One region of the Streptomyces qianjiangensis genome, then DNA from elsewhere that is predicted to be linked to it. Evidence: riboswitches for the same ligand, from Rfam matches in the RefSeq annotation. Region 1 holds a riboswitch; each other region holds the start of a gene.

Region 1 (2,237 bases):
CCGTGGGGTTGCCTCGGGAGTCCAGGATTTCCCGGGCTACGACGACGTCGATGGACGGCACGAGCATCTCCTTCATGGATGTGACGCTGGAAGTGCGGGGCTGGGGTGCCTTGCGACTAGAGCCTAACCGTCCCGGGGGGATCGGCCACCGACCGACCGTCCCGTGGACAGGGTCCGACCGTACCCATTGTTCCGGCTCGAAACAAAGGCGGGTGGAGAACGGCTCGAGCACAGCGCCCCATGAACGCGAGCACAGCACCCCATGAACAAGCCCCGCCCCGGCGCGTACGGGGGAATACGCACCGGGGCGGGGAGACCGTGGGGACGGGGGCCGGCTGTGGTTCTTGCGGCCGGGCTACCGACCGCGCATCACTTCAGGTGGAGCCGCTGGCCCGGGTAGATGAGGTCCGCGTCCTGGACGATGTCCTTGTTCAGCTTGAACAGCTTCTGCCAACCGCCCTTGACCTTGTGCTTCTGGGCGATCGAGCCGAGGGTGTCGCCCTTGACGACCTTGTACTCGCCGTCGCCCTTCTTGACCTTCTTACCGGTCGGGGTGGTGACGGTCTTGGCCGCGGCCGGGCGCTCGGCGGAGCGGGAGGCGGCGGGCTTCTCGGTCGAGCGGGGGGCGGTGCTCGCCGCGGCGCCGCTGTAGGGGGTGCTGGACAGGCCCGTGCCGCAGACCGGCCAGGCGCCCTTGCCCTGGGCGGCGAGGACCTTCTCGGCGATCTCTATCTGCTGCGCCTTGGTGGCCTTGTCGGCGGTGCCGGCGTACTTCGTGCCGCCGTAGGCGGACCACGTCGAGGCGGAGAACTGCAGACCGCCGTAGTAGCCGTTGCCGGTGTTGATGGACCAGTTGCCGCCGGACTCGCACTTGGCGACGGCGTCCCACTCGGAGGCGGTGGCGGCGGAGGCGGTGCCGGAGGCCATCAGCGGGGCGACGACGGCGGCGCCGGCGACACCGGCGAGCGCGATGGCACGGGTGGCCTTGGCCTTCGAGGGACGGCGGTGCTTGCCCTGGGCGGAAAACAGCATGGATGGATCCCCTCACCGACGCCTGCGAGGTGAGCTGTCGGGTTCGGGCCGGTTGAGTTGCCCGGCCACACCTCCACCAGGAGGCGTGGCTCCACCCCTAGCCGCTCCGGCTCAACTGTCCGGCGCGGCACTTACCTTGGGTCCCCCGCTCCTGCCTGCGGCGCATGACGCGACGACTGTTCCCGTACGGCCGCTGGCAGGACTCGGCGTTGCGACAGCCGGGGCTCGTGGTGACGAGCGGACTCGACCGTAGACACGCGATCCGGGGAATTTCAAAGACGATCAGGGCTTCTGAGACTCATCCCACACTTTCACCAAACCGGACATTAGGCGTGAAAGTGGGACGTCAACTCCCGCTACTTTCCGCCGTTTTCGGCAGCGACGTCCAGGGTCTGACCGGGAGTGATGTCGTTCGGGTCGGTACCGATGACGGCCTTGTTCGCGGCATAGAGCGCGCGCCATCCGCCGTCGACGCCAAAGGAGTCGGCGATGGACACGAGGGTGTCGCCGTCGCGGACGGTGTAGGTCTGCGAGGCATGACGGGCCACCGAGGCGGAGTCCTGACCGATTGCTGTGCTTTCGTCCGCACAGCACCCGCGATGACGGCCGCCGCCGATCGCACCGGTGTCGACCAGACTCCAAGACCCCCCGCCCCGCCAAGAGTTGTCCGATTCATCCGATTTAGGGGCTTCTGAGGGTTCACTACCGCCCCCCTGCGAATTTTCCGAGCCTACGGATCCCGACTTGTCCGACTTGGTGGAATCTTCGCCCTTACTGTTGTCATTACTCTTCGCCCCGTTGTCCTCGCTCTTGTCCTCTTCCTTACCTTTGTCCTCGCCCTTCTCCTCATTGCCGCCGTCGACGTTCCCCGAGGAGTCCGACTTCGAGCGCGAACGGGATGAGCCGGACGAATCAGAGGAGTCGGAGGAGTCCGAAGAATCGGAGGAGCCAGGCGAATCGGACGGCGAGACGCCGGTGTCGACGTCGACCGACCCGGAGTTCTCGGTGAGCCCGGAGAGCACCGCACAGGTGGCCCAGGGCTTCGTGCCCTGATCGTCGAGGACCTTCTCCGCGACGGCTATCTGCTGCGAACGGCTCGCCTCGTCCGGGCTGGTGGCGAACTCGAGGCCGCCGTACTTGTCCCAGTCGTCCTGCGACATCTGCAGGCCGCCGTAGTACCCGTTGCCGGAGTCGGCGCTCCAGGA
Region 2 (2,237 bases), 2.3 Mb from region 1:
CGGCGGATGATGCCTCCGGAACTGCCGCCGCTGCCCGCCCTGACGCGGGCCGAGGGTGAGTTGATCGACCGTTACCTCGATGTGGTCGACCTGCTCGGTCGGATCAATCCGGCCCGGCACGAGGGCACCTACAGCGGGCTGCGGGCCGCCCAGGCACTGGTCCGTGCGGCGGCCGAGTTGCGCGACGCGCTGACCCTCATGCACCAGCGCGGCGAGACGGAGTTGCACGCGGCCACGTTGGCACGCGCACTGCGGGTGCTGGACGGCGAACGCCGGACCGCGAGGGTCACCGTCCCACCCCACGCCGCCGATTGACGCACTGCCGTCCGGACCGGAGTTGAAACGACCCAAAGGGCGTACCGCTGATTGGAGTAGTCGCAGGTCCGTTTCCGAGGCCGTGGAGGTTGCACAACACGCTTGCCCGAGGGGGACGGTGAGGTGCTTCCGCGCTGGTCCGGGGGTACCTGCCCCCCTCGGCCATGACTCGAACACAGCGATGTCCACCCGAACGGGTGAGTGGTGAGTAACACCACAAATCCCCGATTCCATTGGGATTTTCGGACACCTGTGAGTGAAGATCCCTGTCTGACGACAAGCCCCCGCCACAGCGGCGGGGCGGTCCGGGCGGACGCCGAGTCCTGCCGCCGCCCGGATGACCGGTCGACAGGAGTGGATCGGCAGGAGTGGAGGACCCAAGCAAGACGGGTCGCCGGAACGGATGTTCGTTCGTCTGTTTGTTCGTTCCGAGCAGCCCTTGGGGTGAAGCCGCGGCAACGCGGCCGGGCAACTTCGCCAGCCCGAATCCGACAGGTCATCCTTCACAGGCGGCTGACGAAGGGTTGCGCATGACTGCGCTCAATCGTGTCCCGTCGCTCATGGCCCGGGCCGGTACGGCCTCGGCCCTCACCATCGCCGCCGTGGGCGGCTCGATCGTGGTTCCGGGTGTCGCCGCCGACGCATCGGCCGCGACGATGGCGACGAAGGCACTCCAGGTCGCGGCTTCCAAGAAGGGGTCCCCCTACAAGTGGGGCGCCACCGGGCCGCGGAGGTTCGACTGCTCCGGGCTCACGCTGTACTCGTACAAGAAGGCGGGCAAGAGCCTGCCCCGTACGGCCGCCCAGCAGTACAACAAGACCCACCACATCTCGGCCAAGAACCGCAAGGCCGGTGACCTGGTCTTCTTCCACTCGGGCTCCAGCGTGTACCACGTGGGGATCTACGCCGGGAAGGGGAAGATCTGGCACGCCCCGAAGACCGGGGACGTGGTGAAGCTGCAGAAGATCTGGACGAGGAGCGTCTGGTACGGCCGGGTCAGCTGACCCGCCCGAGGGGGTGACGGGCGATGTCGCGCCGTCACCCCCTCGGGTCCGCTCCGGCCTGACCCGGTGTCACGCCAGGAGCGGTTCGATGAGCAGGGCGGCGCCCAGAACCGTCAGCGCCACACCGGTCGCCGACTGCAGGGCCATGGCGGCCCGCGGCCGGCGCAGCCACCGGCCGAGCCGGTCCACCAGCAGCGCCACCGTCGGGAACCACACCAGGGTCAGCCCGATCACGATCAGCGCGAGCAGCAGGGTCCTCGGCAGCGCGGCACTGCCCGCGGGTACGAACTGGGGCAGCAGGCTGAGGAAGGTCAGCGAGACCTTGGGGTTGAGGGCGTTGGTCGTGAACCCCTGACGCAGCGGGTGTGCGGCAGAGGCCGTGCCGCCGTCCGTGTCGCCGCCCTGCGGCTGCCGCAGCGACCACAGCGTCCGTCCGCCCAGATACAGCACATACGCGCCGCCGAGCAGCTGCAGAGTGCGGAACAGCGGGGGCACGGCGACCAGGACCGCGGCGACCCCCGCAGCCACCAGTGCCGTGTGGACGAGCAGCCCGCACGCGATGCCGAGCGCACAGGCGATGCCCGCCCGGCGGGAGACCAGTGCGTTGCGTACGACGACGGTGAAGTCGGCGCCGGGCATGGCGACCATGCCGGCGGCGATCCCGGTGAAGGCGAGGAGCTGTCCGTCCATGGCGCCCAGCCTGCCGCGGACGGACCTTCAGCAGGTATTTAGGATCTCCTGGGTTATCCTTAAGCATTCCTTTGGGCTCGCACCCATTGGGCATTCCTTTGGGCACTCCTTCGGGCAGGCAACCGGTATGTACGACCCCACCCGACTCGCCGCCCTCGTCGCGGTGGCGGAGGCGGGGTCCATCACGCGTGCCGCCGAGCGGCTCGGCTACACACCTCCCGCGCTCTC
Region 3 (2,237 bases), 540 kb from region 1:
GCCGGTGTACGGGCCGCAGATCCCGTACGGGCCACAGGTGCCGTACGGGATGCCGGTGCAGTACGGGTACCCGGCCGCGCCGTATCCCGCGTACAACCCCTATCGGCCTTAGGGCGCAGCGGACAGGCGTGGCACACGGCTGCGCCGACTCGGAAGAGGTCCCGCAAACACCTGACCGGCGGTCCTGACGTCGGGGGGTGCCGTCAGGACCGCCGGGGGTTCGACAGGTTGGGTCAGGGGTTGAGGCCCTTGCCCCGCAGCCATGTCATCGGGTCGGTCCCGGTGGCCTGGCCGCCCGGGTGGACCTCCAGGTGCAGATGCGGGCCCGTGACGTTACCGGTGGCGCCGACGCGGCCGATGACGTCGCCGGTGCTGACCTTCTGCCCGGCGGAGACGCTGATCGAGGACTGGTGGCAGAACCACAGCTCGGTGCCGTCGTCGAGGGTGAGGATCGTGCGGTAGCCGTAGGAGCCGGCCCAGCCCGCCTCGGTGATCGTGCCGCTGTGGATGGCCTTGATGAGCGTGCCCGTGGGCGCGGCGAAGTCGAGGCCGGTGTGGTAGCCGGAGGACCACATGGCGCCGGCCTGACCGAAGGTCGAGGTGATCGTGTACGAGGAGGTCGGCAGCGTGTACTGCTTGGCCAGCGCGGCCAGGCGCGCGGCCTCGGCCTTCTTCTTGGCCGCGGCCTCCGCCGCCGCCTTGGCGTCGGCGGCCTTGGCGGCGGCCTCCTTCTCGGCCTTGGCGGCCGCGGCGGCGACCTGCCTGTCCGCGGCGGCCGCGGCAGCGGCGGCGGCCTTGGTCTCGACCTGGCCCTGCTGCTTCTCGGCCTGGGCCATGATGCGGTTGCGCAGCGCCTCACCGGCGTCGGAGGCGCCCTGGGTGCGGTCGGCGGAGGTCGTGCCGACGCTGCTGAGCGCGGTCGCGGAGCCCTTGGCGGGGGCCTCGTCCGGGGTGCTGTCGCCGAGCAGGGAGCTGACGGAGGGCAGGTCGGGCATGGAGATGGACACCGGCGGCTTGCCGGTGTTGGCGCTGGCCATGCCGCCCGCGCCGACGGCTGCTATGACGCCGACGCCCAGGACCGTGGAGCTACGGGCGAGTCCGCCGCCGCGCTGCTTGCCGACGCGGTGCCGGCCGCGTACCGGGCTGAGGGACTCCTCGGTGGGGTTCCACTCCTCCCACGGGCCCTCGTCGGTGCGGTAGCTGCCGTAGCCGAAGGACTCGGTGTGCTCGCTCGGCACGAATGGGGCTGTGGGGGCAGGCCGGTTGGACGCCACGCGGGCGTACTCCTTTCCTTCCGTCGCCTACCGGGTTAGCTGACGGGTTCGGAGCAGGAAGGTCTCCTACGCGCGCATACAGGCCGTGCCTCCACGGCGGCATCCGCGTGATTCACCCCAAGGTGGTGGTTCCCCGGTTCCCTTGCGGGATTCGGCGCGTGCGCACGGAGCCGACTCTTGTGACGGCTGGGACGACCGCGCTGCGTTATCGAACGTTAATAGACCCAGCTGTCAGATTCCAAGCCGTTCTGCTTGATCATTAATGTTTTTACTGCGGGACTTACCTGCCACGACCGATGAAAATCGGGCGAGTTGACCGCAGCACACGAGTCACAACGTTTTTGATGGTGACTCAGATGTTATGCGGAGGGCTTTCGTCCGGTCACTCTTCGTGATAATCGCCTGGCCGTCGCCTGGTCGCACAAAACACCCAGGGCCGGAATCCATGAACTGGATTCCGGCCCTGAGCCTTGAGTAGCGGGGACAGGATTTGAACCTGCGACCTCTGGGTTATGAGCCCAGCGAGCTACCGAGCTGCTCCACCCCGCGTCGGTGTGCCTCAAGCATACGTCATGCTCAGGGGTGCAAGCGCACAGGTTTATTCGAGGGCCGGCAGATGGCGGTTCGGCGCCTTGGCCCGGTCCTCGTACTCGGGCAGCACGACGACATCCACGCCCTGGCCCGTCAGCAGCCCGCTGCCGTCGGCGCCCGGCACGAACGTGTCCGGCTCCCGCCAGGCCGTGACCACCCGCCGTACCCCGGCGTCCAGGATCAGCCGCGCACAGGGAGCGGGCCGTGACGCCCGGCGGGCGCAGGGCTCCAGGCTGCTGTACACCGTGGCGGCGGCCAGCCTCGGGTCGGCCGGGTCGATCTTGGCCAGCGCCGCCTCCTCGGCGTGCACGACCGGGTCGTCGCCCTCCCGCGAGTGACCGCGGGCCAGCTCGGTGCCGTCGGCGGCCACCA

Evidence for each region. Region 1 has a riboswitch for cyclic di-AMP ahead of N8I87_RS16500 (LysM peptidoglycan-binding domain-containing protein). Riboswitches for the same ligand answer to the same signal wherever they lie in the genome.
Region 2: it holds a riboswitch for cyclic di-AMP, as region 1 does, so the genes downstream of both, N8I87_RS06005 (C40 family peptidase) here and N8I87_RS16500 (LysM peptidoglycan-binding domain-containing protein) in region 1, are expected to answer to the same signal.
Region 3: it holds a riboswitch for cyclic di-AMP, as region 1 does, so the genes downstream of both, N8I87_RS19100 (M23 family metallopeptidase) here and N8I87_RS16500 (LysM peptidoglycan-binding domain-containing protein) in region 1, are expected to answer to the same signal.

Annotation. Positions count from the first base shown of each region.
Region 1 covers NZ_CP106798.1:3,613,584-3,615,820, forward strand. The annotation lists gene eno (phosphopyruvate hydratase) at 1-67, opposite strand, end outside; gene N8I87_RS16500 (LysM peptidoglycan-binding domain-containing protein) at 370-1,032, opposite strand; cyclic di-AMP (ydaO/yuaA leader) riboswitch at 1,037-1,205, opposite strand; gene N8I87_RS16505 (LysM peptidoglycan-binding domain-containing protein) at 1,389-2,237, opposite strand, start outside.
Region 2 covers NZ_CP106798.1:1,326,815-1,329,051, forward strand. The annotation lists gene N8I87_RS06000 (hypothetical protein) at 7-315, shown strand; cyclic di-AMP (ydaO/yuaA leader) riboswitch at 636-842, shown strand; gene N8I87_RS06005 (C40 family peptidase) at 846-1,319, shown strand; gene N8I87_RS06010 (LysE family translocator) at 1,389-2,009, opposite strand; gene N8I87_RS06015 (LysR family transcriptional regulator) at 2,137-2,237, shown strand, end outside.
Region 3 covers NZ_CP106798.1:4,157,764-4,160,000, forward strand. The annotation lists gene N8I87_RS19095 (PrsW family intramembrane metalloprotease) at 1-112, shown strand, start outside; gene N8I87_RS19100 (M23 family metallopeptidase) at 234-1,274, opposite strand; cyclic di-AMP (ydaO/yuaA leader) riboswitch at 1,284-1,441, opposite strand; tRNA gene N8I87_RS19105 (tRNA-Met) at 1,750-1,823, opposite strand; gene N8I87_RS19110 (dihydrofolate reductase family protein) at 1,873-2,237, opposite strand, start outside.